2 regions of the Arthrobacter ginsengisoli genome follow, and region 1 is predicted to be linked to the other one. Evidence: predicted binding sites of a transcription regulator. Region 1 holds the regulator's gene; the other holds the start of a gene.

Region 1 (15,593 bases):
CCTCGGAAGAACCGTCCGAAGGCCAGCTCTTCTCGCTCGGCGAGGACACCTCCGTGCCGCATTTCGCGGCGGCGATGGGCGGCCCGTCGTCGCAGCTCGGCAAGGAAGTCGTCCGGCTGCGCGACTGGGCCGAGGACACCACGACGGGGGACCGGGACGAACTCCTGCCCGGCGTCACCGACCGTGCCTGGCGGCAGGTCTCGGTCACGTCGATGGAGTGCCTGGGCGCGCAGAAATGCCCGATGGCGGCCGAATGCTTCAGCGAACTGGCCCGGCAGAACGCCGCTGACGCCGACGTCGTCGTCACCAACCACGCCATGCTGGCAGTCAGCGCCTTCGAGGGCCTTGCCGTGCTGCCGGAATACGACGTCGTGGTGGTGGACGAAGCCCACGAGCTGCAGGACCGCGTGACCGGCGCCGTGTCCGGCCAGCTCTCCGCCGCGATGGTGCACGCCGCCGCATCCGGGGCGCGCAAGCACACCGGCATCACCGTGGACGCACTGAACAACGCCGCGTCCCACCTCGAACTTGCCATTGAGGGCGTCCCCAGCGGCCTTATGCCCAACGGCCTCAACACCGAACAACTGGACTGTGTGGACCAGCTGCGGGACGCCTGTCGTGCCGCTCTCTCGGATTCCAAGGGGGACAGCGCCAACACAGCCGACGGCGGCCGCCAGCTCGCCCGCTCCCGGCTGATGGTGATCCTGGAGCTCTGCGAACGGCTGCTTGCCGCCCGCGAGAACCGCGAGGTGGTCTGGTTTTCCCGCAACAGCACCTTTGACCCGCAGCAGGGGTACGCCCAGCCGGACGAGTCCGCCCCGGCGCTGATCAACATCGCACCGCTCAGCGTGGCCGGGAGGCTGCGCGAGGGGCTCTTCGCGGACCACACCGTCATCCTGACCTCGGCAACGCTGGCGATCGGGTCAGCCTTCGAACCGGCCGCTGGCGGCCTTGGACTGGTCGGGCCGGGGGCCCCCAGCTGGACCGGCGTCGACGTCGGCTCGCCGTTCGAATACCCAAAACAGGGCATCCTCTATGTCGCCAAACACCTGCCCAAGCCCGGCCGCGGCGCGTCCCCGGAAGCCCTCGACGAACTCGAGAAGCTGATCCGTGCCTCCGGCGGCGGCGCCCTGTGCCTGTTCTCCTCCCGCCGCGCGGCCGAGGACGCCGCCGAGGCCATGCGCCCGCGGCTGGACATGGGCATCCTCTGCCAGGGCGATTCGACCATGACCGCGCTCGTGAAGCAGTTCGCCGACGAACCGGACACCTGCCTGTTCGGCACCATGTCGCTGTGGCAGGGCGTCGATGTGCCCGGGACCTCCTGCCGGCTTGTGGTGATCGACCGGATTCCGTTCCCGCGGCCCGACGATCCCCTCATGACGGCCAGGTCCCGCGCGGTGGCCCAGGCCGGCGGCAACGGCTTCATGAGCGTTTCCGCGACCCATGCCGCCATCCGCCTGGCCCAGGGGGCCGGCCGGCTGATCCGCACGACGACGGACCGGGGAGTCGTGGCCGTGCTCGACTCGCGGCTTTCCACCGAACGCTACGGGGGATTCCTTCGTGCCGCCCTGCCGCCGTTCTGGCCCACCACCGACCCCGCGATTGCCGTCGCGGCCCTGGAGCGGCTTGCGAAGGAATCCGGGCAGCCGGCCGCCTAGCCGCAGCCGCAGAAAACGCGAAGAGCCCCGCCATGTGAGGCGGGGCCCTCCGCAACGACCGGGCGTGCGGGTCCGCCGGGCTCCTAGAGGGAGCGCAGGACCGAGACGACCTTGCCCATGATGACGGCGTGATCACCGAGAATGGGCTCGTATTGGGTGTTCTGCGGCAGCAGCCAGGTGTGGCCGTCGCGCTGGCGGAACGTCTTGACCGTTGCCTCGTCGTCCAGCAGGGCGGCGACAATGTCACCGTTGACGGCGTCACCCTGCCGGCGGACCACCACCCAGTCGCCGTCGCAGATGGCGGCGTCGATCATCGAATCGCCCGCGACTTTGAGCATAAAGAGCTCGCCGTGGCCCACGAGCTGGCGCGGCAGCGGCATAACGTCCTCGACGACCTGGTCCGCCAGGATCGGCCCGCCGGCGGCGATGCGGCCCACCAGCGGCACCATGGCCGTATCGGTGGCACTGGCCAGCTCCGACACCGACAAACCGCCGACCGTGCGCAGGCCGCTGGACTTCCCGACTCCGGAATTCTTTGTGGTTCCCTCATCGAGGGTCAGGGGCATCAGCACTTCCATGGCGCGGGGGCGCTTGGGGTCGCGGCGCAGATAGCCCAGCTTCTCCAGCTGTGAGAGCTGGTGGGTGACGCTGGAGAGGCTGGCGAGGCCGACCGTGTCACCGATCTCGCGCATGGACGGCGGGTAGCCGTTGTCCGTCACGGAGCGCTGGATGGTTTCCAGAATCTTCTTCTGCCGGACCGTGAGGCTCTTGGGCGGCCGGGCTGCCTGCGTGTTCCGCTGGGTGGCCCTGCCGCCGGTGGCTTGTGCTGCCATGTTCGCCAACGCCTTTCCGTTCCGCCCGGCCGCCGTGGCTGCGGCTGCCGGGAACTTCCGGCCTGAAATGTCAGACCCTGCTGATCAACTGCAGAAGTGGTTGTTCTTTGACTCAAACGTAGGCCAGCCGCACGGCTTTTTCAAACATTTGTTCTAGCGAGTCTCGACAATGTTCGTCAATAAGTGCTAAAACAGATCAGGCAGCGTTCGAATATGTGTTCTAGTGAAACACGGCATGGACGCAGCACAACGTTCGGTTCTTTGTTCGAAGGTCAGGCCGGTTGGCGGCGCATATGTGGAGTATGCCGGGCGGCACAGTATGGTCCAGGAGGGCTAAGTTCATGTCAGCATCAAGCGTGTTTCACGATACTTTCGGCCGCGACGCATTCGGCAACTACGGCCGCCCCGGGGGCGGTGCGCCGGGAGACCGGCGCACCGTGGCCGGCCGCGGACCACGGGCCAGGCAGGCGCCGCTGAGGCTAACCCGGCGGGGACGCATTGTCTTCATCGGGGTGCCGCTGATCCTGCTGGCCGCGCTCGTTCTGTCCCTCAGCGGCTTCCTCAACGCCCCGGCCAAAGCCGCGGAGTCCGCCGCTGATCTCTCCCTGACCCCCACGGTGACCGTGACGGTGCAGCCCGGTGAGTCCCTCTGGGCCATCGCCGAGGCCGTCGCCCCGGAGCGGGATCCCCGCGATGTCGTCGCCGACATCGTCCAGCTGAACAACCTGGAGGCTGCCCGGGTCGTGCCGGGCCAGGCGCTCTTCATTCCGTCCAAGTAGCTCCGTTGATCCGTCACAGTTTCAGCCCCCGCCGCGATCTCACTTAAACTGGTGCAGTGACTGACCAGCTAGAGCGCCTGAACCGACTTCCCCTCCGGACAAACCTGCGCGGCCTGACGCCCTACGGCGCGCCGCAGCTGGACGTGCCCATCCTGCTCAACGTCAACGAGAACACCCACGGCGTCCCGGCGGACGTTCGGGCCGCCATCACCGAGGCCGTTACGATTGCCGCGGTCGGCCTGAACCGCTACCCGGACCGCGAATTCACGGAACTGCGTGCAGCCCTGGCCGAATACCTCGGGCACGGACTGGGTGCCGACAACATCTGGGCCGCGAACGGCTCCAACGAGGTTCTCCAGCAGATCCTTCAGGCGTTCGGCGGCCCGGGCCGCACCGCCCTGGGCTTCCCTCCCACCTACTCGATGTACCCGCTGCTGGCTGCCGGCACGGACACCGGGTACCTCGCGGGCGTCCGCGCCGACGGCTACGGGCTGAGCGCCGAGTCGGCGGCCCGCCAGGTCCGCGAACTCCAGCCGAACATCGTCTTCCTCTGCTCCCCGAACAACCCCACCGGCACCGGGCTGGGCCTGGACGTGGTGGAAGCCGTCTACGAGGCCGGCGAGGCCAGCCAGACCATCGTGATCGTCGACGAGGCGTACCACGAGTTCGCCCACGACGGCACGCCCAGCGCCCTCACCCTGCTGCCCGGCCGGGAACGCCTGATCGTCTCGCGCACCATGAGCAAGGCCTTCGCCCTCGCCGGAGCCCGGGTGGGCTACATGGCGGCCGCGCCGGAAGTAACGGACGCCCTGCGCCTGGTCCGACTCCCGTACCACCTCTCCGCCATCACCCAGGCGACAGCCCTGGCCGCCCTGCACCACCGGGTGGCGCTGATGGCCGACGTCGAGGACATCAAGCGCCAGCGGGACAGGATCGTGTCCGAACTCCAGCGGATGGGCCTCAAACCGGCCGCCTCCGACTCCAACTACGTCTTCTTCGGCGGTCTCGACAACCCCCACGAAGTCTGGCAGGGCCTGCTCGACGCCGGCGTGCTCATCCGGGACGTTGGCATCCCGGGACACCTGCGCGTCACGGCCGGGACTGAGACGGAAACCACAGCCTTCCTCGAAGCCCTCGAACTGATCCTGGCCGGGCACGCGGTACAGCCCGCCTAGACTTAACCCAGGACATCCACCCTGCCTGAACGGCGGGCACCGTCGTCATCAAAGGACACCCACATGAGCAACACCGGATCAACCGCTGCCGAGGCCCGGACCGCACGCATGGAACGGACCACCAGCGAATCATCCGTGCTGGTCGAGATCAACCTGGACGGCACCGGCGTGTCCGACATCAGCACCTCGGTCCCCTTCTACGACCACATGCTGACGGCGCTGAGCAAGCACTCCCTGATCGATATGACGGTCAAGGCCACCGGCGATACGCACATCGACGTCCACCACACCGTCGAGGACGTTGCCATCACCTTCGGCGAGGTCCTGCGCACCGCGCTCGGGAACAAGGCCGGGATCCGCCGGTTCGGCGAAGCCACGGTTCCGCTCGACGAGGCCCTCGCGCATGCCGTCGTCGACGTCTCCGGCCGCCCGTACCTCGTGCACGGCGGCGAGCCGGCCGGCCAGGAGTACCACCTGATCGGCGGACACTTCACCGGTTCGCTGACCCGCCACGTCTTCGAGGCGATCACCCTGCACGCCGGAATCTGCCTGCACATGAACGTTACCGCCGGCCGGGATCCGCACCACATCGTCGAGGCCCAGTTCAAGGCGTTCGCGCGTGCCCTGCGCGCCGCCGTCGAACCGGACCCCCGCGTCAAGGGCATCCCCTCCACCAAGGGGGCGCTGTGACCGGCCGGGTACTGAAGGACGGGGCAATCATCAACCCCGACGCCGGCCGGAAGCCGGCGTCGCCCGAGGGCAAGCCCACGGTCACGGTCCTCGACTACGGCTCGGGCAACGTCCGTTCCGCCGTCCGCGCCCTCGAACGCGCCGGCGCCGAGGTGATCCTCAGCTCCAAGCCGGAGGACGTGCTCAACGCCGACGGCCTTCTGGTCCCCGGGGTCGGTGCGTTTGAAACGGTGATGCGCGAACTCAAAGCCGTCGACGCGATCCGCATGATCGGCCGCCGCGTCGCCGGCGGCCGTCCCGTCCTGGCCATCTGCGTCGGCCTCCAGGTCTTGTTCGAGGCCGGTGTCGAGCACGGCACCGAAGCCGAAGGGATGGCGGAATGGCCCGGCAAGGTGGAGCTCCTCCCGGCCGACGTCGTACCGCACATGGGCTGGAACACGGTGACGGTTCCGGAGGGCTCCAGGCTCTTCGCCGGTGTCGAGGACGAGCGCTTCTACTTCGTCCACTCGTACGGTGTCCAGAAGTGGGATTTCGACGTCATCCAGCCGCGGATGACGGCGCCCCTCGTCACCTGGTCTGAGCACGGCGCCCCGTTCATCGCAGCTGTGGAAAACGGCCCGCTGTGCGCCACGCAGTTCCACCCGGAGAAGTCCGGCGATGCCGGAGCGCGCCTGCTGCGCAACTGGGTGGAAGGCCTGCACGGCGGGTCCCGGACCCCGCAAACCGGGACCGCCTAGATGTGGTCCATAGTGCTGATGGGGCTCGCCGGGCTGCTGGTCGGCGGAGGGCTGTCGTTCCGCCTGCAGAAGAGCCCGCGCTGGGTCCAGGTTGTGTTCTACGTCCTGGCCGGGATGGCGCTGCTCGCCGCCTACCTCCTGACGCTGCCTGCCGCCTGACGCTGCCTGCCGCCTGACGCGCCCCGCCGCCGCAACCCCCTGCCGTTTTCCCGAAGAGCCGTACCTAAGAGCTGAGGATCCACGATGACCACCGAAACCCCGCTGCCCCTGCTGGAGCTGCTGCCCGCCGTCGACGTCGTCAACGGCCAGGCCGTCCGCCTCGTCCAGGGCGAGGCCGGCAGCGAAACGAGCTACGGCACTCCGTTGGAAGCTGCGCTGAACTGGCAGCAGCAGGGGGCGGAATGGGTCCACCTCGTTGACCTCGACGCCGCTTTCGGGCGGGGCTCCAACGCTGAACTGCTTCGCGAAGTGGTCGGCCGGCTCGACATCAAGGTGGAGCTCTCCGGCGGCCTGCGCGATGACGAGTCGCTCGAGAAGGCCCTGGACCTGGGCGTCGCCCGCGTGAACCTGGGCACGGCGGCACTGGAGAACCCGGAATGGACGGCCCGGGTGATCGAGCGTTTCGGCGACAAGATCGCCGTCGGACTGGACGTCCGCGGCACAACACTCGCCGGCCGCGGCTGGACCAAGGAGGGCGGTGACCTCTGGGACGTCCTCGGACGCCTCGAAGAGGCAGGCTGCTCCCGTTACGTCGTTACGGACGTCACCAAGGACGGCACGCTCCAGGGACCCAACGTCGAACTGCTGCGCCAGATGGTGGAGAAGACCGGCAAGCCCGTCGTCGCCTCCGGCGGAATCTCCAGCCTGGATGACCTCAAAGTCCTCCGCTCCCTCGTGCCGCTCGGCGTCGAGGGCGCCATCGTCGGCAAGGCCCTCTACAACGGCAACTTCACCCTGCCCGAGGCCCTCGACGTCGCCGGCCGCCGCTAGCCGGTCAGCAGCATGGAGCACCAGCCGGCCGCCGACAGCGCCGCCGACAGACCAGCCGGGCCACGCCAGCTGCCCGGCCATATCGCAGCTGCCCTCGCCGGCGCGGGGGGCCCGGCCGACTCGGCCGGGCAGCCCTGGGCCGGGCGCAGCCTCACCGGCGACGACGCCACGATCCACAATTTCGAGGACGACGACGGTGCGGCCGACGCCGGGTATCTTGCCGCGCTGGCCGCCCTCGCGGCCGGCGACGGCGACGAGGCGGCGGTGGTGGCCGCACTGGCCACGGCGCGGGTCTTTGTGCCGATCCTCGCCACCCTGGCAGAAGAAGCCGAAGGGGCCGGTGGGCTGCACGCCGACAAGCAGGCCGACATGGCCCTCGTGACCCTCAAGGCGCCGGACGGCCGGACGGCGATGCCCGTGTTCACCTCAGCCGCCTCGCTCGCGGCCTGGCACCCCGAGGCCCGCCCGGTGGCGGTCTACGCCGCCCGTGCGGCCCTCTCCGCGGTCGCTGAGGGCGCGGAGTTGCTCGTGCTCGACCCGGGCTCCCCGGTGACCTTCGTGGTGCGCCGGCCCGCCCTGTGGGCCCTGGCGCAGCAGCGGGACTGGGCGCCGTCGTACGCTGACCCCGGGCTCGCCCGGAGCCTCGGCGAGGCCGCCGCTGGCTTTTCCGCAGTCCGCCGTGTAGAAATTCATCCAGGCAGTGGAGTTGCCTCACTGACAGCCGATGGAACCCAGCTGCCGGGCGGAGGCGCCGGCCCGGAACTCCGGGTGCTGCTCTTCCTCGAAGACGGGCTCGACGCCGCCGGCGTCCAGTCCATCGTGGCCGGCCTCAATCAAGCCTGGGCGCGGAATGAAGTGTTCGCTGAGCGGGTTGACTCGATCGAGGTCAAATTGCGGCGCGCAGCAATGTAGCTGACGGACAGCGGGAGAGATCCTGGTGCTGCCGACGGCCGTACCAGAAGGAAATAGTTTTCGTGAACTTCGCGCTGTACCGGGAGCTGCTGGCCGTCCGGCCGATCAGGCGGCTCCTGCTGGTGGGCATGGTCGCCCGAATCCCGCACTCCGCGGCCGGAGTCCTGCTGACGCTGCACATCGTCCTGACCCTTGGCCATGGCTATGCCGCCGCGGGGGCCGCTGCCGCCGTGATGACGATTGGCATTGCCGTCGGTGCACCCTGGCGCGGCCGGCGCGTTGATACCGTGGGCCTGCGGCGTGCCCTCATCCCGTCCGTCATTGCAGAGACCGTCATTTGGTCGATCGTGCCGCATGTGACCTACGAACTGCTGCTGCCCCTCGTGTTCGTCGGCGGACTGTTGACGCTGCCGATCTTCAGCGTGGTGCGCCAGTCCCTCGGCGTCCTCGCCACGGGGGAGCAGCGCCGGACTGCCTTCGCCCTCGACGCCATCTCCACCGAACTGGTCTTTATGATGGGCCCCGCCGCCGGCGCTTTGGTCGCGACCGCCGGATTCTCGGTCCTGGGGCTGACCGCCGTCGGCATCGCCACCTCGGTGTCCGGGCTCTTCCTGATGTGGTTCAACCCGCCGACCCGAACCTCCGAAGGCGACGCCAAGTCCGATCCAGTGTCCGATGCGGCGTTTGAGTCAAGCCGGCGGCACAAGGTCATCCATAATTTTGCCTGGTTCACCCCGGCCGTGGCAGCCATTTTCGCCGTCGCAGCCGGGGTCGGCATGATCCTCAGCGGCACCGACGTCGGGATCGTTGCTTCGCTCGAAACCGGCGGCCACCAGGCCGAGATCGGACTGGTGTTCGTGTTCTGGTGCGGGGCCTCGGTGGTCGGCGGACTGATCTACGGCGCTATGCACCGGCCGGTCCCGCCGATCCTGCTGCTGCTCGGCATGTCCGCCCTGACCATTCCCATGGCCTTCGCGCAGGACACCTGGACCCTCAGCCTGCTCGCGCTGCTGCCGGGCCTGCTATGCGCACCGGTGCTGTCCGCAGCCTCGGAGAAGGTCGCCGACGTTGTCGACGAGCGCCGCCGCGGTGAGGCGATGGGCTGGTATGGCTCGGCGCTCACCGGCGGCGTCGCCCTCGGCGCACCGCTCGCCGGGGTCTTCATCGATGGCATCGGCGCTGCGGCCGGGTTCGTGGCCGTCGGAGCCGGCGGTGTGCTGCTGTGTCTGCTGGGACTGGGGCTGCAGCACCGCCGCCGGCGGCGCCTCGCCGCGGTAGAACCCGCACAGCGGCGTTAACGACGGCGGCGGGCGGACCCGAGTGGTCCGCCCGCCGCCGCGTTGTGGCCGGATTGCTGGTTGTGCTCAGTTGACCGGGCCGGTGTACTTCTCGCCCGGGCCCTTGCCCGGTGCGTCCGGAATGATGGATTCCTCGCGGAAGGCCAGCTGCAGGGACCGCAGTCCGTCGCGCAACGGCCCGGCGTGCTGGGAACCGATCTCGGGTGCCGCGGCGGTGACCAGGCCGGCGAGGGCCGTGATCAGCTTGCGGGCCTCGTCGAGGTCCTTGAGCTCTTCGGCGTTTTCCTCGGCGGCGAGGCCAAGCTTCACGGCGGCGGCGCTCATAAGGTGCACGGCGGCGGTGGTGATGACCTCGATCGCGGGCACCTCGGAGATGTCGCGGATCTGCTGTGAAACGTCGCCCTGGGCGCTGGCGGGCTCGTAAACATGTGAATTACTGTCTGAAGTGCTCATGCTGGTAAGCTTGTCACAGACCGACTGAATGTCGTTATTCCCTGTGTTGCACTGCAGCGGTATGACGGCCGGAACCCGTCCGCAACCAACATGCCCGGCATGCAGGTGCGCAGGACGGGATTTCTTCTGTAGAATCGACTTTCAGTTAGCAAGCGGAGTTCTCTCCCACCCGCGTCAGCCGCTCTCCTTCGGGAAGCTTCGCAAGAAGCAAGGTTGCCGGGTACCTGGTCGGGCATTCTTCCCGGGCGTCAGCCTGGCGGGATGCATGCCGTCTCACACGAGGCTGGCAGTACCGATCTTCGAGGCCTTCGATTGCTCCGGCAATTGGGGGCCTTCTCTTTTTGCCGGTGGAATACCCCTCACGAACACAGGAGCTTTAACATTAGCGAGCCAAGAATCAATGAGCGTATCCGCGTCCCCGAGGTGCGGCTGGTCGGCCCTGCAGGCGAGCAAGTAGGCGTTGTCCGTATTGAGGATGCCCTGCGTTTGGCTGCCGAGTCCGATCTTGATCTCGTTGAAGTTGCACCGCAGGCCAAGCCTCCGGTGTGCAAGCTGATGGACTTCGGCAAGTACAAGTACGAAGCCGCCGTCAAGGCGCGCGAGGCCCGGAAGAACCAGACCAACACGGTCCTGAAGGAAATCCGCTTCCGCCTGAAAATCGACACCCACGACTACGAGACGAAGCGCGGCCACGCGCTCCGCTTCCTGGGCGCCGGTGACAAGGTCAAGGCCATGATCCAGTTCCGCGGCCGTGAGCAGCAGCGCCCCGAGATGGGCATCCGCCTGCTCCAGCGCTTCGCGGATGACGTCGCCGAAGTCGGTGTCGTGGAGTCCAGCCCCCGGATCGATGGCCGCAACATGGTCATGGTGGTCGGTCCTCTGAAGAACAAGGCAGAAGCCAAGGCAGAAGCCCGCCGTGCATCACAGCGCGCGGAAGCCAAGGCCGAGAACGAAGCCAAGGCTTCGGGCGGCGGCGGCCGCGTTGACACGTCCGGCGTCGATGCGCCGCTGACGCAGTCGCTCGCTGATCTTCTTCCGGAGGGCTACCAGGTCCGGACGGAGGCTGAGGCGCCGGAGGCTGAGGTGACCGAGGCTGAGGTGACCGAGGCTGAGGTATCCGGAACGGCGGAGTCCGCCACGGAGGCTCCGGCAACGGAAGCGCCCGCCGCGGAGGCTGCCCCGGCCGTCGAGGCCAAGGCTGAGGAAGCCCCGGCTCCCGTCGCGGAGGCACCGAAGCAGGAGGCACCCAAGGCCGCTCCGAAGCGTGAGGCTCCGAAGGCTGAAGCGCCGAAGGCGGCAGTCAGGCCGGCTGTCGCCAAGGCGCCCGAAGCTCCCAAGGCTGCCGCCAAGGCTCCGGAAGCCGCCAAGGTGCCCGAGGCTGAAAAGTCCGCTCCGGCGGCTGCGCCGAAGCCGGTTGCAGCACCGAAGCCGATCCCGCGTCCGTCGGCGCCGAAGCCCGCTGCACGGCCGGCTGCCCCGAAGGCCGCCGCCAAGCCGGGCACCAAGAAGACCAACTAGTTCAGGGCTGCCGGACAGCAATGTCCGGCAGCAAGCAACCAGCACGCCGCCCGCAGGGGCGGCTGCACGAAAGACTGCAGACCCTGTCTGCGGATACGTAAGGAGATCGGTTCCCATGCCGAAGATGAAGACCCACAGTGGTGCTAAGAAGCGCTTCAAGCTGACCGGCAGCGGCAAGCTGCGCCGCCAGCAGGCCAACCGCCGCCACTACCTTGAGCACAAGTCCTCCAGGCTGACCCGCCGCCTCGCCGGCGACAAGATCGTCTTCAAGGGCGACGCCAAGGTCATCCGGAAGATGCTCGGCATCTAAGTTCCAAGTTCTCTGATTGTTGCCACCTGGCAGCAGTCAACTACCAAAAAGGCTTCTCAGGCCAGCCGGTTGTTCCGGCAGTAGATGCTTGGGATCAGTAATTTCTAAGGAGTACGCACGTGGCACGTGTGAAGAGGGCGGTCAACGCCCACAAGAAGCGCCGGGTTATTCTTGAACGCGCAAAGGGCTACCGTGGACAGCGTTCACGCCTGTACCGCAAGGCCAAAGAGCAGCTGCTGCACTCGTTTGTCTACAGCTACGGCGACCGCAAGAAGAAGAAGGGCGACTTCCGCCGCCTGTGGATCCAGCGCATCAACGCTGCATCCCGCGCCAACGGCCTGACTTACAACCGTCTGATCCAGGGCCTCAAGGCCGCTGAGGTCGAGGTTGACCGCCGGATGCTGGCCGAGCTGGCCGTTTCCGACGCCAACGCCTTCGCCGCGCTGGTCCAGGTCGCCAAGGATGCGCTGCCCGCCGACACGTCCGCTCCGGCCGTTCAGGCTGAGGCTGCACCGGCCGCCAAGAAGCCGGCCGCCAAGAAGCAGGCTGCCAAGAAGGCTGACGCCGAGGCCGCAAAGTAGTTCCTGCCGCAGTTGAAGAACTGCGTCGTTCGAGAACCTGCTGCGAAAGCTACTAAGGTTCTTGTATGAACGAAACCGGGCGCCCGCAAGATGTTCCACTTTCCAATCCCCGAGCTGATCGGGTGAGGAAGGTGGCACAGCTTGCCGGGCGCCCGGCCCGTTTAAAGCGCAGCGAGTTCCTGGCGGAGGGCCCGCAGGCTGTCCGGGAGGCCCTGGTCCTGCACCGGAAAAGGATTGCGGCGGGGGAGCCTGGCGTCGTCTACGAGGTCTACGCGAGCGAGGCCTGCCTCGACCGGCACCCGGACCTGGAGACACTCGCGGAGGGCACCTCCGCCTATCTCGCCACCGACGAAGTGCTTGCCGCGATGGCGGATACGGTCACCCCGCAGGGCATTCTCGCGGTTTGCGGTTTCCTGGACGTGAGCCTTGAGCAAGTGCTCGACGCAGGCCCGCGGCTGCTTGCCGTGCTGTGCCAGGTCCGTGACCCCGGCAACGCCGGCACCGTGCTCCGGGCCGCCGATGCCGCCGGCGCGGACGCCGTGATCCTGACCGGGTCCAGCGTCGACATCTACAACCCCAAGGCCGTGCGCTCGACGGCGGGATCCCTCTTCCACCTGCCTGTCGTGCTCGGCGCCGACGTCGGGGAACTGGTGGCGCGCTGCAGGGAACGCGGCATCGGAGTCCTCGCGGCGGACGGCCGCGGCCAGCTCGACCTGGACCGGCTGCAGGACCAGAACGCGGCCCGCCGGCTCGGTGCACCATCGCCGGACTCCGAGTACGCGCTGGAGAGTCCCACGGCGTGGCTCTTTGGCAACGAAGCCCAGGGCCTATCCGAGGAAGAACTTGCCCTGGCCGACCACCGCGTGGCGGTCCCGGTGTACGGGGCCGCAGAGAGCCTCAATCTCGGCACAGCGGCCACCGTCTGCCTCTACGCGAGTGCCCGGTCGCAGCAGGACGGCGCAAAGCCGGGCAACTAGTAGTCCCTCCACCGGACGCAGTATGGCCCGGACAACGGCGAAAAAATACGGCGGGGGTCCACCGCATGGTGGGCTCCCGCCGTCGTTGTTGCAAGCGTCCCCGCACCGTGGGTGCCGGGCCGGTGGCCAGTGCAGTTACGTGGTCTTGTTGCGTCCTGTGATGGCGCCGTAGATGCCGGCAACCGCCAGGCCGCCAACAATGGCCAGGAGCCAGGAACCGAGATTCCAGAATTCCATCTTCCCGCCGCCGAAGAGCAGGTCGCCGATCCACCCGCCGACAACGGCGCCGACAACGCCGAGCACGAGGCTGGTGATCCAGCCGCCGCCGACCCTGCCAGGCATGATTGCCTTGACGATTGCACCTACTATGAGTCCGAGAATGATCCAGCCTAGAAAGCCCATTACTCCTCCTACATATTCGTCGGCATCCAAATGGTGAATCCCGAGTATGGCTTCAAGCTAACATAGGCCCGTTTCCTTGTCAGCAGGATCACACCCAATCGTTACCTGCCGGGTGAGCTGCGGCGTTTCGGGTCAGCCAGGGCCCCGGCCCGTGACGCAGCGGTGCCTGCGCGGGTCCTTGGCTGCGGCGATAACAGGTACGGTATTCCTTGTGGGCGCAGGCAACGGTTGGAGCCCACCCCCCGGACGAATCCCTAAGGAGAAGCTCTCTTGGCTGCAAATGGCGGTACCAAGGCGATTGTTGCAGCGCTGGCTGCGAACCTGACAATCGCCGTCCTGAAATTCGTCGCGTATTTCCTGACGTTTTCCTCATCGATGCTGGCAGAAGCGATCCACTCGCTCGCGGACTCGGGCAACCAGATCCTGCTCCTCGTCGGCGGCAAGAAAGCCAAGCGCGCCGCGAGCCCGGAGCATCCGTTCGGCTACGGGCGCGAGCGTTATATTTACGCCTTCATCGTCTCGATCGTGCTGTTCAGTGTGGGCGGCCTCTTTGCGCTCTACGAAGCGTGGGGGAAGCTCCAGCACCCGCACGCCATTGAGGGGGCGTTCTGGTGGGTTCCGCTCGCTGTCCTGATCGGTGCCATCATCGCCGAGTCCTTCTCGTTCCGGACCGCGATCATCGAGTCCAACCACCTCCGCGGCAAGCAGAGCTGGGTCAAGTTCGTCCGCAGTGCCAAGCAGCCGGAGCTGCCCGTCATCCTCCTCGAAGACCTCGGTGCCCTGGTGGGCCTGGTCTTCGCGCTCTTCGGCGTGAGCCTGACGCTCCTTACCGGCAACGGCATCTGGGATGCCCTGGGTACCGCGATGATCGGCTTCCTGCTCGTGGCCATCGCCGCCGTGCTAGCCGTCGAGACGAAGTCGCTGCTGCTCGGTGAATCAGCCACAAAGGACGACGTCGTCAGGATCCGAGCGGCCATCGAGTCCGATGGGACCTCGATCATCCACCTCAAGACGCTTCACCTGGGCCCGGAGGAACTGCTCGTCGCGGCCAAGATCAGCATCGGCCAGTCCGACACCGGCCAGGAAATTGCCAAGGCGATCGATGACGCCGAGGCGCGGATCCGCGCGGCCGTGCCGATCGCCCGGGTCATCTACCTCGAACCGGACGTCCAGCGCGTCAGCACGCCATAGCCGGCGCCCGGCCGCAACGGACCGGGAACTGAGGCCGTTGGCCGGGAGCCGCATTGCGGCCTACCGGACCAGCGGCCTCTTGCGTTCGACCAGTCCGCTGATCAGCGCGACGCCGAGGCCCAGGATGGCCAGCCCGGCCCCGACCAGGGCGGGCGCCACGTAGCCCCAACCCCAGGCAATTACGAGGCCGCCGAGGAAGGCCCCCAAAGCGTTGGCGACGTTGAGGGCCGCATGGTTGAGCGAAGATGCCAGTGAGGGGGCATCCGGGGAAGCGTCCAGCAGCCGGGTCTGCAGCGCCGGGACGAGCAACGAACCGGCGCCGCCGACGACGAAAACCATCACGTAAGCAGACCAGGGCCAGTGCACGGCGGCGGCGTAGACCACGAGTGCCACGGCGATGCCGGGCAGCACCCAGTAGATCGTTCCCATCACGGACTTGTCCGCGATCCGGCCGCCGACGATGTTGCCTGCCACCATGCCCAGCCCGTACAGCGCGACGACCAGCGGGAGCCAGGCGGCCGGAATTCCCGCCACGGAGGTCATGGTGTGCGCGATGTAGGTATATGTGGCGAAGAAGCCGCCGAAGCCGACGATGCCGATCAGGATCGCCAGCCAGACCTGGAGCCGCTTGAGGGCCCCCAGTTCGCGGCGGAAGCTCGCATCGGCGTGCGGCTTCTGGAACGGCAGGAACTTCCAGAGCATCACCAGGGTGAGGATGCCAATCACGCCTACCAGCAGGAACAGCAGCCGCCAGCCGTACGTCTGTCCCAGCCAGGTGCCAAAGGGGACGCCAACGACGTTGGAGACTGTCAGGCCGGCCATGACCATCGAAATTGCCCAGCCGCGCCTGGTCGGCGCGACCAGTGACGCCGCGATCACGGCCGCAATGCCGAAGAAGGCTCCGTGCGGCAGCCCGGCAGCGAAGCGCGACACGAGCATGGTCCCGTAGTCCGGCGCGATAAAGGACGTCAGGTTTGCGATGCTGAAAAACATCATGAGCCCCAGGGCAAGGTACTTCCGCGGCATCCTGGCGCCGACGGCGGCCAGCAGCGGGGCGCCGATCACCACACCGAGCGCGTAGGCCGAGAT
Region 2 (15,593 bases), on a different contig from region 1:
CCGGCGCCGTCGCAGTCATGGCGCTGGAACGCGTTCCCGCCGACATCCGTGCCCAGGGCGGCGTGTCCCGGATGTCGGATCCGGACATGATCGAGGCGATCATCGCGGCCGTGTCCATCCCGGTCATGGCGAAGGTCCGGATCGGGCACTTCGTCGAGGCGCAGGTCATTCAGACCCTCGGTGTGGACTACATCGACGAGTCCGAGGTCCTGACCCCGGCCGACTACTCGCACCACATCGACAAGTGGAACTTCACGATTCCCTTCGTCTGCGGCGCCACGAACCTCGGTGAGGCCCTGCGCCGCATCAACGAGGGCGCGGCGATGATCCGTTCCAAGGGCGAGGCCGGCACCGGCGACGTCTCCAACGCCACCACGCACATGCGCCAGATCCGTGCGGAGATCAACAGGCTCGCCGGCATGGCCGAGGACGAACTTTACGTCGCAGCCAAGGAACTCCAGGCCCCGTACGAACTGGTCAAGGAAGTCGCCGCGACCGGCAAGCTCCCCGTTGTGCTGTTCACCGCCGGCGGCATCGCCACCCCGGCCGACGCCGCGATGATGATGCAGCTCGGCGCGGACGGTGTGTTCGTCGGGTCCGGCATCTTCAAGTCCGGCAACCCGGCCCAGCGTGCCGCCGCCGTCGTGAAGGCCACCACCTTCTTCGACGACCCGGAAGAGGTCGCCAAGGCCTCCCGCGGCCTGGGCGAGGCCATGGTCGGCATCAACGTGGACGAGATCCCGCAGCCGCACCGCCTCGCCGAGCGCGGCTGGTAATTACCAGTCGATTGCTCCGCAACTGCCCTTATCAGGCTCCAAAAGGGCGGCTTCGGAGCAGCCGCTGGGCTTTTCGAGGCCACAGCGCTTGAGTAACTGCAGTCGAACGCACGACGCCGGCCGGTCACCTTCTCCAGGTGGCCGGCCGGCGTCGTTCGTTTCCCTATCGATTGCTCCACAACGGCCCTTATGGGGCTCCAAAAGGGCCGTTGCGGAGCAACCGTTGGGGGTGGGGAGGGGATTATTCCAGGCCGCGGCGCTTGAGGAGCGGTTCGAGTTCGGCGTCGCGGCCGCGGAAGGCGCGGAAAGAGTCCAGCGGATCGCGGCTGTTGCCCCGGGAGAGCAGTTCGGCGCGGAAGTAGTCGCCATTGGCCCGGGTAAGGCCGCCGTGGTCCTTGAACCACTCCACCGTGTCGGCGTCGAGCACCTCGCTCCAGATGTAGGAGTAGTAGCCAGCGGCGTAACCGGCGCCGGCGAAGATGTGCTGGAAGTAGCCGGTGCGGTAACGCGGCGGGATCAGGCGGTGGGCCACACCGGCCGCGGCCAGTGCCTTGGCCTCGAACTCCAGGACATCCTCGGGCACCTCGCTGCTTTCGAGCACGTGCCAGGCCAGATCGAGCAGGGCAGCGCCGAGGTATTCGGTGGTGCCGAAGCCCTCGCCCCAGAGCTGCGCGGCGTCGAGCCTGTCCACAACCTCCTGCGGCAGCGCTTCGCCGGTGGCGTAGTGGCGTGCGTAGTTGGCGAGCACCTGCGGCCACATGATCCACATTTCGTTCACCTGCGACGGGTACTCCACGAAGTCCCGCGGCACGGAGGTGCCCGAGAACCGCGGATAGGTGACCGAGGAGAACAGCCCGTGCAGGGCGTGGCCGAACTCGTGGAACGTGGTGCGGAGCTCGTCGAGGGTCAGCAGCGTGGGTTCCCCGGCCGGCGGCTTGGAGATGTTGAGGTTGTTGATCACCACGGGCCGGGTGTTGAGCAGCCCGGACTGTTCCACCAGGGAGTTCATCCAGGCCCCGCCGCGCTTGGATTCGCGGGTGTAGTAGTCGCCCAGGAACAGGCCCAGCTCAGTGCCGTCCGGGTTGCGGACTTCCCAGACGCGCACGTCCGGGTGGTAGCCCGCCAGGTCGGTCCGTTCATGGAACGTGATCCCGTACAGCGCGTTGGCAGCGAAAAACACGCCGTCGTTGAGGACGCGGTCCAGCTCGAAGTAGGGGCGCAGGGCCTGCTCGTCCACGGCGTACCGTTCGCGTTTGACCTTCGCGGAGTAGTAGGCCCAGTCCCACGCCTCCAGGGCGTGCCCGGCGGTTTCGGCCAGCGCCTCTGCCTCGGCGTCGGCGTTCCGGACCGCGGCCGGCGCGAGCCGGTTCAGCATGGTCTGCACGGCGGCGAAGTCCGGCGCGGTCTGCTGGTCCACGACCAGTTCGGCGTAGTTGGCGAAGCCGAGCAGCGTGGCCTTCCCGGCGCGCAGCCGGACCATGTCCTTGACCAGGTCCAGGACGTCGAAGGCGCCGCCGTCGCTGCCGCGGCCGATGGAGGCCTGGTACAGGCGGCGGCGGACATCCCGGTTTTCCAGGGCCGCGAGCGCGGGCTGGTTGCTGGGCTGGATGAGGGTCAAAAGGAACTTTCCCTCGTGCCCGGCGGTGCGGGCGGCTTCCGCGGCGCTGGCAACATCGTCAGCGGGGAGCCCGGCGAGATCGCCGGCGTCGTCCAGCAGCAGCGCGGCGGACTTCATTGCTTCCTTGACCCGCTGGCCGAATTCCGTTCCTAGCCGGGAGAGCTCGGCGTTGGCGGCCTTGAGCCGTTCCTGGCCCGCGCCGTCGAGCTGGATGCCGGACTGCCGGAATTCCTTGAGGTACTCGTCCACAAGCCGGGCGGATTCAGCGTCGAGCTGGTCTGTGTTGATGGCCGAAAACCGCTCGAACAGTCCGCGGTTCAGGTAAACGGCGTCCTGGTGGGCCGAGAAACGCGGCGACAGCGTGGTCTCGAGGTCGCGGATGGCGTCCGAGGCGTCGGCCGAGACGAGAGTGAAGAAGGAGGCTGCCGCGCGCTGCAGCAGCCGTCCGGCCCGCTCCATCGCCAGCGCAGTGTTTTCGAAGGACGCCGGCTCCGGCGAATCCACAATGGCCTGGATCTCTGCCAGATGCTCGGCGAGGCCGGCCTCCACGGCTTCGGCGTAGTGCTCGGTGGTGATGTCCGCGAACGGCGGCAGGCCGAAGGGCAGGGTGCTGGGGCTCATCAGGGGATTGGTCATGAAATAACTCTTTCATGTAAAGCGGGGAGTCTCAACGGTCGGCTATGCGTGTTGTCACCGCTGCGGCCGTAGGATTGGCGCCATGCGTACCATCACCCCCACGCTGCGCGGCCGTCTGCTTGCCGCCGCCGCAGCGCTCTCCCTTTTGGCCTCTGTGGCCTCCTGCGGGATCAGTGCCCGACCGGACAGCGATGCGTCAGGTTCTCCGGCGGCCTCTGGCGGCACCGCCGGGACGGCCGCGGGACAGGTTCCGGGAACTACGCCGGCGTCGTCCTCGGCGACGTCGAGCACCCCGACGCCGTCACCGACGCCGACGCCCGGGAAGGGGCCGGATTGCGCGGCCGTCCGCTGCACCTCGGTGCTGGTCACCGGGGACATGCTGGTCCACAACCAGCTCTGGGAGCAGGCCCGGGCGGACGCCCTGGCCGCCGGAGCCAAGGGGCTGGACTTCGGCCCGATGCTTGAGGGCCAGCGCAAGTACCTCGCGAAAAGCGACCTGGCGATCTGCCACCAGGAAACGCCAGTGGCCGGCCCGGCCGGGCCGTTCTCCGGTTACCCTTCGTTCAACGTTCCCCCGCAGATCCTCACGGCGGCCCAGCAGGTCGGCTACCAGGCCTGCACCACCGCGAGCAACCACACCGTTGACCGCGGCACCGCCGGGCTGGTGCGCACCCTGGATGCCCTCGATGCTGCCGGGCTGCAGCACACGGGCTCCTACCGGAGCGAGGCCGACGCCGAGGGCGTGCTGATCCTGCAGACCGCCGCGGCGAAGATCGCTGTGATCAGTGCGACGTACGGGCTGAACGGGCAGCTCCCGGAAGCGGCCTGGCAGGTGGACATGCTCGACCCCGAGGTCATGATTGCCAAGGCCAAGAAGGCCCGGGACGCGGGCGCGGACATCGTCCTGGGCGCCATGCACGCGGGCGAAGAATATTCGAGTGTGCCCAATGCCGAGCAGAAGAGCGTCGCCCACGCTCTCGCGGACAGCGGCCAGTTCACCATGATCTACAGCCACCACTCGCACTCGGTGCTTCCGATCGAACAGTACAAGGGGACCTGGATTGCCTACGGTCTGGGCAACGGCATCACTGAATTGTCGCCGAACTATGTGGTGAACAACGAGGGGCTGCTGGTCCGGGCCCAGTTCAGCCAGGACGCCGCCGGCACGTGGACCGCCTCCGATCTGGCCTGGGCGCCGTCGGTGATGGTCCGCGGACCCTACCGCTGGTGCTCCGTGGCCTCCGACGCCCCGCAGGGTCCCTGCGCCGGCGCCGCGGCCGACGCGGCTACCCGCCAGCGCACCCAGACCGTGGTCGAGTCAATGGGGGCCGCGGCTGCGGGCGCCCACGAACTGCTCATCACCAGGGAACCATAGGAGCCGCAGGACAGGAGGCTTTCGTGGGCAAAGCAGCGATGGTGGACCGGGAACCCCGGAACGGGACCTTCCCCAACGGCATGGACTACCTGAGCTGGGGCAACGGCCCCAAAACAGTCCTTTTCATCCAGGGCGGCCCAGGGAGCTCCGTGCCCCAGGGGATGCTGCGCCGGATGTTCCGGCGGCAGTTCGATGCCTTTCTGCACGCCGGATACGCTGTCTGGATTGTCACCAGGCGCCGGGGCATGCCGCCGGAGCACACCGTCGCCGACATGGCCGACGACTATGCGCGGCTGATAGCCGGGGAGTTCGGCGGGCGCATCGACATCGTCCTGGCGGAATCGTTTGGCGGGATGATCGGCCAGTATCTGGCGGCCAGGCATCCTGACTCCTTCGGCGACATCGCCATGGTAGTCACCGCAGCGGAGTTGAGCGACTGGGGCAAGGACGTCGATTCCCGGATGGCCCAGGCCCTCGCCGGCGGTGACACGAACGGCGCCGGTACGGTCTTCGCCGAGTATCTGTTGCCGGGCCGGCGCCTTGCGTGGCTGCGGCGGCTGATTGGGCCGGCTATCAGCCGCCGGCTTCTCAGCGGATCCGATTTTCCTCGCCAGGACGTCCTCACCGAGGTGCAGGGCGAAGTGTCCTTCGATTCCCGGGCGGTGCTCCCGTTGATCCGGCGGCCGGTGCTGCTGATCTGCGGGGGCTCCGACCGGTTCTTCCCCCGCGACGTCGCCCAGGAGACGGCCGGGCTGATCCCGGATTGCACCCTCATCTGGTACGAAGGCAAAGGCCACATCCGGGCAGCCTCAAGCGGCCGGGTCGCGCCGGACGTGCTGGAGTACGCCGGCCGCAGGTGAGCCGCGGCCGGGGGAGCGCTACGGCCGCCCCAGGTCCAGAGCCAGGGTCATGTAGACACTGTTTCGGTCGTCCCCGTAGCCGGCAAAGGGCGGGCAGACGTCGAATCCGTGACGCTGGTACAGCCGCCGTGCCGGAGCGAAAAAGTCCTGGCTCCCGGTCTCGAGGTACAAGCGGTGGTATCCGCCCCGCCGGGCTTCGGCCACGATGTGGGCCAACAACAGAGTGGCGATGCCGCGGCCACGGGCGTGGGCGGCGGTGCGCATGGACTTGATCTCACCCTCCCTGATTTCGCCTTGGCCCTGCTGGAGCTGCTTCAGCGCTCCGCAGCCAAGCACTTCATCATCCTCGCGCGCGGTCCAGAACGTGATGCCCGGTCCCGAAAGCGCCGCAGAATCGAGGGCATGCACACTCTCTGCCGGGGAGGTGGCGAACATGTCCGCGAGGTGCTCGCTCAGGAGCTGCCGGACATCCGCGCTGCCGGGGTCGTCACGGTCAATCCGGATCATCGTGAACTGCTCCTCGCCAGAATCTGTCATCGCTCGCTCAACTTAACGCCGAGCCTGTCCGCAGGGGTCGCCGCAACCTTCCGGCGATTTCGCGTCCGACGGCGGTTGTATCCGGGCGCATTTCGCGGCGCTTGGCTGACTCAGTGCCTGCTCAGCGCGGGCGGCGGGCGGCGTGCTCGCGGGCGAGGACGGCGTAGGTGTCGTCCGGGGTTCCGGGGGAGAAGCTGCCATACTTACGTTCGACGGCGGTCCGGATGAGGAAGTCGGCCAGCGCAGGGTTCTTCGGCAGCAGGGAACCGTGCAGGTAGCTCGCCACGATGTTCCGGTAGCGGGCGCCCTCCTGGCCGGCGCTGCTGTTGTTCCCGGTGCCCTTGGCTGTGGTTCCCAGCGGTGAGACGCCCGGACCCAGAGTGGTCTGGCCGCTGTGGTTCTCGTAGCCCAGGACGGTGCCGAACTCGGCGGTGGACACCGTGACGTTGCCGATCAGCCTCTCGTCGGTGCCGTGCGTCTCCACGTCCAGGATGCCGATGCCCGGGATGACGGACCCGAGCCGGGTCTTGAAGAACTTCCCGAAGAGCTGGTAGAGCCCGCAGATGACCAGCATGGGGGTGCCGTCCTCGGCGAGCTCCTTCAGGACGGTCTCGCGCGACAGCAGGTCATCCTGGATGACCAGCTGTCCGCTGTCCTGCCCGCCGCCGCCGACGATCAGGTCGACGTCGGATGGGAACGCGTCGCCGACGTTGTACTCGAGCAGCTCCGGCGTGTAGCCGTGCCAGCGCAGCCGCTGGGCCAGCACCAGGGCGTTGCCCCAGTCGCCGTAGATGTTCATGTCCCGCGGGTACAGCTGCAGGATCCGGATGGTGCCCTTGCTGGGGGCCGGGGTTTTCTCGGCCGGAAGCTCGTGCCCGAAAGGAAACTTGGACGCCGGCTGGGGGGTCATGAGACCACCTCCACTGTGGTGATTTTGGACAGCTCGCGGCGGATGGCCAGCATCGCTGTGTAGGTGCAGAAGATCCGCTTCGGTTTGTCCGGCGCGCCGCTGATGAAGGCCGCCAGCGCGGGCGCAATCTCGGTGTCAACCGCGCCGACCCCGACGTCGTCGTACTGCAGGCGCAGCGCCATGTCGTAGGCGCGGGAGCCACTCAACTGGTCCACGCCGCCATCGCGGAGGGTGTCGAACTCGACGTCCCAGAGCCAGGACATGTCCCGGCCGTCCGCGTAATTGTCATTGATCGCGATCATCGTGGCGTATCCCGCGGCCGGGAAGGACTTCAGCCCCAGGCGGAATCCGCTGGGGTTCTTCACCAGCACCAGATCCAGCGGCAGGCCGTCGACGACGAGGCTCTCGCCGCGTCCAAACGCCGGCGCCACCTCGGACAGTGCCTTCAGCAGGCCCTCGTTGTCCGCGGCGGCCGTTTCTCCAAGGACAGAGTCCCGCATCGCGATGGCCCGGGCCAGGGTCAGTGCGGCCGCGGCATTGAAGATGTTGTAGACGCCGCGGAGCTTCATCGCGGTGGTGGCCGTGACGCCGTCGAACTCAAAGTCCGCGTCGGCCGCACCCACCCGGCGCAGCACGACGTCGGCGTCCGGCCTGGCGGGAGCCGCCGGTACCGGGCTGCCGGGAGCCGCCCGCATCTCGTCGTCGTTCGGGAAGGTGCTCAGCAGGGAGTCATCCAAGCCGAAGTAGAGGACCCGGGCGCCGGTAACGGTGTCTGTTTTGAGCGTTTCCGCGATTCGCGCGACGCGCGGGTCCTCGCGGTTCAGCACAACGGTTCCCGTGGTCTTGGAGGCGATGTGCTGCAGCAGTTGCGCGGTCTTGTCGATCTCGCCGAAGCGGTCCAGCTGGTCGCGCAGGACGTTGAGCAGGAGGCAGTAGCGCGGTGGCACCTGGTTGACGAAGTGCACCGCGTGGGCCTCGTCGAGTTCCAGCACGGCGACGTCGGCCTGCAGCCGTCCCCGCCAGTCCACCTCGCCGAGCAGCGCGGCGGCCACGCCGCGGGTGAAGTTGCTGCCGGTGCGGTTGGTGAATACCTTCAGGCCCTGGCTCTCCAGCAGTTCCACGACCATTTTGGTGGTGGTCGTCTTGCCGTTCGTGCCGCTGACGACGGCGACGCCGTGCGGCAGCGTCGACAGGGTCCTGCGCATAAAGCCAGGGTCGATCTTTTCCACCACGAGCCCGGGAAGGGCAGAGCCTCCGCCCCTGAGCCGGGAGACCCGGCGGACGAGCTTGCCGAGCGGAACGCTGAAGTAAAACATGCTTTGTAATATATCCCAGCGGCAGCGGGGAAGCCCGCCGGGAAGCTGCCGGGGACCCGCCCGGGCCATTATGCTGTTCGGATGACCAACCCCTCTTCTGTGCCTCCTTCCCGCGTGGGAACAGGCCTCCGGATCGGCGTCCTGGCTCTCCAGGGCGACTTCCGGGAACACCTGCACGCGGTGGAAGCCGCCGGTGCCGCCGGCATCGGCGTCCGCCGGCCGGCCGAACTCGATGGCCTCGATGGCCTCATCATTCCCGGCGGCGAATCGACCACCATTGACAAGCTGTCCCGGGCCTTCGGGCTCAGCGACCCGCTGCGCCAGCGTATCCAGGACGGGCTGCCGGTCTATGGCTCCTGTGCCGGGATGATCCTCCTCGCGGACGAGATCACCGACCCCGCGAAGGACCTCGCCGGCAACCCGCAGCAGACGTTTGGCGGCCTCGACATCACGGTGCGCCGGAACGCCTTCGGCCGGCAGCGCGAGTCCTTTGAGACGGACCTGGATTTCAAGGGCCTCGACTTCAGTGCCACCCGGGACGGCGTGGCCCCGGTCCACGCGGTCTTCATCCGCGGACCCTGGGTGGAACGCGTCGGTGAAGGCGTGCAGGTCCTCGCCAAAGTGGAACCTTCCAGGGCATCCCACCCCGAGGCGCTGGCCGGGACGGCTAGAATTGTTGCTGTGCGTTCCGGCAAGCTGCTGGCCACCTCCTTCCACCCGGAAGTGACGGGGGAGAAGCGCGTGCATGAATTGTTTATTCGAATGATCAGAGGAGAAGCGTAAAGCATGTCAGGCCACTCCAAATGGGCGACGACCAAGCACAAGAAGGCCATCCTCGACAGCCGCCGGGCCAAGTCGTTCGCCAAGCTGATCAAGAACATCGAAGTTGCCGCACGCATGGGCGGCCCGGACCTTGCCGGCAACCCGGGCCTGGAACTCGCCGTCACCAAGGCCAAAAAGACTTCGGTCCCCGCTGACAACATCGACCGTGCCATCAAGCGCGGCGCCGGCCTCACCGGCGAAGTCGTGGACTACACCGAGATCATGTACGAATGCCGCGGGCCGCAGGGCTCGGCGCTGCTGATCGAATGCCTCACGGACAACAAGAACCGTGCCGCCTCCGAGGTCCGCCTCGCCATCTCCCGCAACGGCGGAACCATCGCCGATCCGGGTTCGGTCAGCTACCTGTTCTCCCGCAAGGGTGTCGTCTCGCTGCCGAAGAACGGCCTGAGCGAGGACGACGTCCTGATGGCCGTCCTCGACGCCGGCGCCGAGGAAGTCAAGGACAACGGCGACAGCTTCGAAATCCACTCCGAACCGACCGACCTCCAGGCCATCCGCGATGCGCTCAAGGACGCCGGGATCGAGTACGAGACCGACGAAGCTGAGTTTGTGCCGTCCATGCAGGTGCCGCTGGATCTGGACGCCGCCAAGAAGTTCATGAAACTCGTGGACGCCCTCGAAGAACTGGATGACGTCCAGAACGTTTACAGCAACGCCGACCTCAGCGACGAAGTGCAGGCCGCACTGGAAGCCGAGTGACCCTTCGCGTCCTCGGCGTCGATCCGGGCCTCACCCGCTGCGGGATCGGCGTCGTGGACGTCGAGAAGAACCGCCGCGCCACCCTGGTGGCGTTCGGCGTCGTCGGCACCTCGCCCGAGGAAAGCCTGGACCAGCGCCTGCTGGTCATCGCCACCTCGATCGATGAGTGGCTGGACCAGTACCAACCGCACGTCCTCGCCGTCGAACGCGTCTTCTCGCAGCTCAACGTCAGCACCGTGATGGGCGTTGCCCAGGCCTCCGGCGTCGTGATCGCAGCCGCCGCACGCCGCGGCATCCCGGTGGCGCTGCACACCCCGTCCGAGGTCAAGGCCGCCGTCACCGGCAGCGGAACATCCAACAAGGATGCCGTCACCAAGCTGGTCACCAAAATTCTCCGGCTCGACGCCCCGCCGCGGCCTGCCGACGCCGCCGACGCCCTCGCGCTGGCCATCACCCACGCCTGGCGGGCCGGGAGCGGCGCCGCGATCGCGACCAGCGGGCCGGGGAGCATGTCCCTGACCCCGGCCCAGCGGGCCTGGGCGGACGCCGAAGCCAAAGCGCGCCGTACACGCTGAATGTCCGACTGTGCCGCCACAGAACTTGGTAGGGTATTCGTAGATATGTTCGGATAGCCGGGTCAGCCCGGTTCTATTTTCAGCTGAATTTTTCAGGAGCCCGGCTTTGATCAGTTTTCTCCGCGGAACCGTAGCGCACGTCGGCCTGTCCTCCGCCGTGATCGACCTCAACGGCGCCGGCATGAGCGTGAACGCCACGCCACAGACCCTCAGCACCCTCCGCACCGGCGAGGAGGGCAAGCTCTTCACCTCCCTGATCGTGCGCGAGGACTCCCTGACCCTGTACGGCTTCGTCAGCGACGACGAACGCGAAGTCTTCGACGTCCTGCTGAGTGTCAGCGGCGTCGGGCCCCGGCTGGCGCTGGCCGTCCTTGCCGTGCATGAGCCCGAGGCGATCCGGGTGGCCGCGCACTCCGGCGACGGCAAGGCCTTCACCTTGGTGCCCGGCATTGGCCCCAAGGTCGCCGGCCGGATCGTGCTCGAACTGGCCGGAAAGCTGGTGCCGCACGGCACAACCGCCGGAGCCACGATGCCGGCGGCGTCCGCCGAGTCGGTCTGGAAGCCGCAGGTCGTTGCGGCCATGACGAGCCTGGGCTGGTCCGAGAAGGACGCCACAGCCAGCATCGACAAATCGCTGGCCGATTCACCCGAACTGGCCGAGAAGGGCAACGTCGCGGAGATCCTGCGCGCCACCCTCCGCTGGCTGGGCCAGGACGGCGCCCGCGCCGGGAACCGGGTAGGCGCCCGTGGCTGAGCCGTCGATTGTCACCGGGGGAGAGGAACCGGAGGAGCGGGTCATCGAAGCCGCCCTCCGGCCCAAGAACCTGCATGACTTCGTCGGCCAGCACCGGGTCCGGAAACAGCTTTCCCTCGTGCTGGAGGCCTCGCGCATGCGCGGCCGCAGCGCCGATCACGTCCTGCTTTCGGGTCCGCCCGGGCTGGGCAAGACCACACTGTCAATGATCATCGCGGCCGAAATGAACGCCCCGCTGCGGATCAGCAGCGGACCTGCCATCCAGCATGCGGGTGACCTGGCGGCCATCCTGTCCTCGCTCTCCGAAGGCGAAGTGCTGTTCCTCGACGAGATCCACCGGATGTCCCGGCCCGCCGAGGAAATGCTCTACATGGCGATGGAGGACTTCCGGGTCGACATCGTGGTCGGCAAGGGCGCCGGGGCCACCGCGATCCCGCTGGAACTCCCGCCCTTCACCCTGGTGGGTGCCACCACCCGCGCCGGGCTGCTGCCCGGCCCGCTCCGGGACCGCTTCGGCTTCACCGGCCACCTCGAGTTCTACTCCGTGGCCGAGCTGGAACTCGTGCTCCGGCGCTCCGCCGGGCTCCTGGACCTCAAGGTCAATTCCGCCGGCTTCAGCGAAATCGCCGGACGTTCCCGCGGCACACCCCGCATCGCCAACCGGCTCCTGCGCCGGGTCCGCGACTGGGCGCTGGTGCACGGCATCGAGCAGATCGACGCCAGGGCCGCCTCCGCGGCGCTGGACATGTATGAAGTCGACAAGCGGGGCCTGGACCGGCTCGACCGGGCCGTCCTCGAGGCCCTCATCACCAAATTCGGCGGTGGCCCGGTTGGCCTGTCCACCCTGGCCATCGCCGTCGGCGAAGAGACCGAAACCGTCGAAACCGTCGCCGAGCCGTACCTCGTCCGTGAGGGACTGCTGGGACGCACCCCGCGGGGGAGGATCGCACTCGCCCCGGCCTGGACGCACCTCGGTTTCGCGGTGCCGCCCGGTATCTTCGCGCAGGACCCGCTGGAGCTCTTCCGGGCCGAGGACGACGCCCCGGACGCGGCGGACGGGCTGGGCCAGGACGCCGATCCGGAATGGATCCGTAACAGTCAATAGCACCGCGCCGTAACCTTTTCCCTTTAGACTGGAATGACGCTCGGCACGTTCGGGTCTTTGTTTCTGTGCGCGGCCAGCACCGGCCGCCGACGGTTCGGCATGATTCCCGGCCAGCCAGAAGCCAAGCGGACGTTGCTGGAAAACCAGCTACGCAAAGTACAGAACGGAACTATCCCTGTGTTCGGACTTATTTCTGCCCAGACCCAGCCGCAGGCCGGCGGCGGCATCGACTTCATGACCATCCTGCTGTTCGCCATGCTCGGCGTCTTCGTCTTTATGATGTTCCGCCGCAACAAAAAGACCCAGAAGACGCAGGCGCAGCTCCAGTCGAAGTTCGCCCCGGGTGTCGAGGTCATGACCAGCTTTGGCCTGTACGGCCGCATCGTGGAGATCGACGAGGACGAGAACAAGGTCCTGCTCGAGCTCTCCCCGGGCAACACCGCCACCGTGCACCGCCAGGCCGTCACGAAGATCATCGAGCCCGTTGTTGTGCCGGAGGAGCCCACGGTCGTTCCCAACGACGCGTCTTCGCTGTCCGTCGACAAGGCCGACGGCGCCGCTCCGGTCAGCGAAGCCCCGATTGTTGAGACGCCCGAGGAAACCCTGCGGCGCCTGAACAACGAAGGCAAGAAAGACAGCTAGCCTGCCTGTTTGAGCTATCCCGCGAAGTAACGGCTGCGGGCAACCGCCGGAGCGGGCCCGCCAGGGCCGCACGGCGGTTCCTCCGTAATAATAGAAAGATCGACAATGGCACGAACTGGCCCTAAAAACTCAGCCCTCAGGGTGCTGGTCTGGCTCGGCGTTATCCTCGCCGTCATGACCGCTGTCCTGGCAGGCGGCACGATGGCCGGCCAGGCGAGCTGGGCTCCCAAGCTTGCCCTGGACCTTGAAGGCGGCACCCAGATGATCCTGGCGCCCAAGGTTGAGGGCGGTTCGGACATCAACGAAGATCAGCTCAACCAGGCCGTGGCGATCATCCGCCAGCGCGTGGACGGTTCCGGCGTGGCTGAAGCCGAAATAAGCACGCAGTCCGGACGCAACGTCGTCGTCAGCCTGCCGGGGACACCGTCCAAGGAAACCCGCGCCCTGATCCAGGCGTCCGCTGACATGAACTTCCGGCCCGTCCTCCAGGCCGGACCGGGCGCAGCCGTCCCCGCGGAGGCGCAGACCCCGGTGGACCAGCTGCCCAAGCCCACCGCGGAGCCCACCAACGGCAGCGACCTGAACTGGGTGACGCCCGAGATCTACCAGAAGTTCGAGGCGCTCGACTGTGACAACCCGTCGCAGGAAAAGCAGGAACGCTCCGACCCGGCCAAGCCGCTGGTCACCTGCGAACCGGCCTCGGCCAACTCACCGGCGATCAAATACATCCTTGGCCCGGTTGAGGTCAAGGGCTCCAACATCTCGGGTTCGACCTTCCAGCTGCAGCGCGGGGCCCAGGGCGCCGTGACCAATGAGTGGGCTGTGAACATCCAGTTCAACGAGGAAGGCACCGCCAAGTTCAAGGAAGTCACCGAACGGCTGTACCAGTTCTACATCGCCGGCGGCGGCCAGACCGGCTCGGATCCGAAGGCCCAGTTCGCGATTGTCCTCGACGACCAGGTCATTTCCGCTCCGCGGTCCCTCGCCGTGATCACCGATGGCCGTCCGCAGATCACCGGCGGTTTCACCGAGGAGTCCGCGAAGGCCCTCTCCGACCAGCTCCGCTTCGGCGCCCTGCCGATCAGCTTCGAGATCCAGAGCGAACAGCAGATTTCGGCGACCCTGGGTGGTGAGCAGCTCCGGATGGGTATGCTCGCCGGCCTGATCGGATTGCTGCTGGTCGTGGTGTATTCACTGGTTCAGTACCGGGCGCTGGGCCTGGTCACCGTCGCCTCCCTCGTGGTGGCCGGCGCGCTGACGTACCTGGCCATCGCGGTCCTCGGCTGGACCGAAAACTACCGGCTGTCCCTCGCTGGCGTCGCAGGCATCATCGTGGCCATCGGCCAGACCGCGGACTCGTTCATCGTCTACTTCGAACGTATCCGCGATGAGCTCCGTGAAGGACGCGGCCTGGTGTCGGCCGTCGAGAACGGCTGGAAGCGTGCCAAGCGCACCGTCCTGGCCTCCAAGGCCGTCAACCTGCTGGCTGCCCTGGTGCTGTACTTCGTGGCAGTGGGCAACGTCCGCGGCTTCGCGTTCACCCTCGGCCTGACGGCCATCGCCGACCTCATCGTCGTCTTTATGTTCACGCACCCGACCCTGCAGTTGCTGGCCCGCACCAAGTTCTTCGGGGAGGGACACCCGCTCTCGGGACTGGACCCGAAGAGCCTCGGCGCCGTACCCCTGTACCGGGGCGCGGGCCGGTTCCGCACTCCTGCGGACAAGCCGGCTGCTGTTGCCGCGCTCCGCGCCAAGAACGCCGGCGCGGCGGCCGAGGCCGAACGCCGGATGACCATCGCAGAACGACGCCAGGCGGAACGACAGGAACAGCTTGCCGGTTCCTCCAAGAGCGCGTCCAAGGAGGGCAACTAAATGGCCACCAGCTTCGCCAATTTCGGCAATGAGCTTTACACCGGCAAACGCTCCTACGACTTCGTGGGGTCCAAGAAGATCTGGTTCGGGATCGCGGCGCTCCTGGTTGCGCTCTCGATCCTGCTGCCGGTCGTCAAGGGTGGGTTCAACCTCGGCATCGAATTCCGGGGTGGCTCGGAGTTCACCGTCTCCAACGTGAAGACCACCGACGCTGCCATCGGCGAAAAGGCTGTCCAGGACGTGGTCTCCGGCAGCGTCCCGCGCGTGGCGAACGTCGCAGGAAGCACGATGCGGATCCAGACGGACAAGCTCACCGAAGACGAGACGCTCCAGATCAAAGCCGGCCTCACCGAGGCCTACGGCGTGACGGACAACGAGGTGACGTCCACCTTTATCGGCCCCACCTGGGGTGCTGACGTCACCAAGCAGGCCCTGCTGGGCCTGGGGATTTTCGTCGCCCTCGCCGCCGTCATGATGGCGCTGTACTTCCGGACCTGGAAGATGTCGCTCTCAGCGATCGTCGGCATGCTTGTGACGATGTTTATCACGGCCGGTGTCTATGCCCTCAGCGATTTCGAAGTCACGCCGTCGGCCATCATCGGCTTCCTGACCGTGCTGAGCTACTCGCTGTACGACACGGTGGTGGTCTTCGACAAGATCCGTGAGAACACCTCGGACTTGCAGGCCTCCACCAGGCGGACGTTCGGCGAGGAAGTCAACCTAGCCGTGAACCAGACCCTGGTGCGTTCCATCAACACCATGATGGTGGCCATCCTCCCGGTCGGTGCCATCCTCTTCATCGGGGCGGGTCTGTTGGGTGCCGGAACGCTGCGGGACCTCTCGCTGGCACTGTTTGTCGGAATCTTTATCGGCACAGCGGCCACGATCTTCATCGCCGCGCCGCTTTATGCCTGGCTGCGCCACAGCGAACCGGAGCTGGTGAAGCAGGCCCAGCGCGTGCACCAGCGCCGCGCCCAGGCAGCCGCCAAGGAGGACGCAGCGGCGGCACCGGCCACGGCGTAGCCTCAGCTGTCCTGCCGGACCGCTGACCGCAGGGGTTCCCGCCCGGCCGGCC

Evidence for each region. The regulator LexA, encoded in region 1, represses DNA repair genes until DNA is damaged. The targets are predictions, from matches to a motif close to TCGAACANNTGTTCGA.
Region 2: the regulator LexA is predicted to act here: its motif matches at 10,183-10,198, upstream of ruvA (Holliday junction branch migration protein RuvA).

What each region holds. Positions count from the first base shown of each region.
Region 1 covers NZ_JAVDVQ010000002.1:402,083-417,675, forward strand. The annotation lists gene J2X01_RS03975 (ATP-dependent DNA helicase) at 1-1,658, shown strand, start outside; gene lexA (transcriptional repressor LexA) at 1,742-2,491, opposite strand; gene J2X01_RS03985 (LysM peptidoglycan-binding domain-containing protein) at 2,833-3,270, shown strand; gene J2X01_RS03990 (histidinol-phosphate transaminase) at 3,327-4,445, shown strand; gene hisB (imidazoleglycerol-phosphate dehydratase HisB) at 4,509-5,135, shown strand; gene hisH (imidazole glycerol phosphate synthase subunit HisH) at 5,132-5,872, shown strand; gene J2X01_RS04005 (CG2302 family histidine operon protein) at 5,873-6,031, shown strand; gene priA (bifunctional 1-(5-phosphoribosyl)-5-((5-phosphoribosylamino)methylideneamino)imidazole-4-carboxamide isomerase/phosphoribosylanthranilate isomerase PriA) at 6,116-6,862, shown strand; gene J2X01_RS04015 (SseB family protein) at 6,875-7,774, shown strand; gene J2X01_RS04020 (MFS transporter) at 7,837-9,072, shown strand; gene J2X01_RS04025 (DUF1844 domain-containing protein) at 9,139-9,525, opposite strand; gene infC (translation initiation factor IF-3) at 9,949-11,043, shown strand; gene rpmI (50S ribosomal protein L35) at 11,159-11,353, shown strand; gene rplT (50S ribosomal protein L20) at 11,473-11,934, shown strand; gene J2X01_RS04045 (TrmH family RNA methyltransferase) at 12,000-12,911, shown strand; gene J2X01_RS04050 (GlsB/YeaQ/YmgE family stress response membrane protein) at 13,047-13,313, opposite strand; gene J2X01_RS04055 (cation diffusion facilitator family transporter) at 13,584-14,504, shown strand; gene J2X01_RS04060 (MFS transporter) at 14,565-15,593, opposite strand, start outside.
Region 2 covers NZ_JAVDVQ010000001.1:234,361-249,953, reverse strand. The annotation lists gene pdxS (pyridoxal 5'-phosphate synthase lyase subunit PdxS) at 1-776, shown strand, start outside; gene J2X01_RS01145 (M3 family metallopeptidase) at 1,018-3,030, opposite strand; gene J2X01_RS01140 (CapA family protein) at 3,113-4,405, shown strand; gene J2X01_RS01135 (alpha/beta fold hydrolase) at 4,429-5,265, shown strand; gene J2X01_RS01130 (GNAT family N-acetyltransferase) at 5,284-5,772, opposite strand; gene J2X01_RS01125 (type 1 glutamine amidotransferase) at 5,924-6,712, opposite strand; gene J2X01_RS01120 (Mur ligase family protein) at 6,709-8,028, opposite strand; gene pdxT (pyridoxal 5'-phosphate synthase glutaminase subunit PdxT) at 8,110-8,811, shown strand; gene J2X01_RS01110 (YebC/PmpR family DNA-binding transcriptional regulator) at 8,815-9,570, shown strand; gene ruvC (crossover junction endodeoxyribonuclease RuvC) at 9,567-10,145, shown strand; gene ruvA (Holliday junction branch migration protein RuvA) at 10,252-10,899, shown strand; gene ruvB (Holliday junction branch migration DNA helicase RuvB) at 10,892-12,004, shown strand; gene yajC (preprotein translocase subunit YajC) at 12,239-12,646, shown strand; gene secD (protein translocase subunit SecD) at 12,752-14,518, shown strand; gene secF (protein translocase subunit SecF) at 14,519-15,541, shown strand.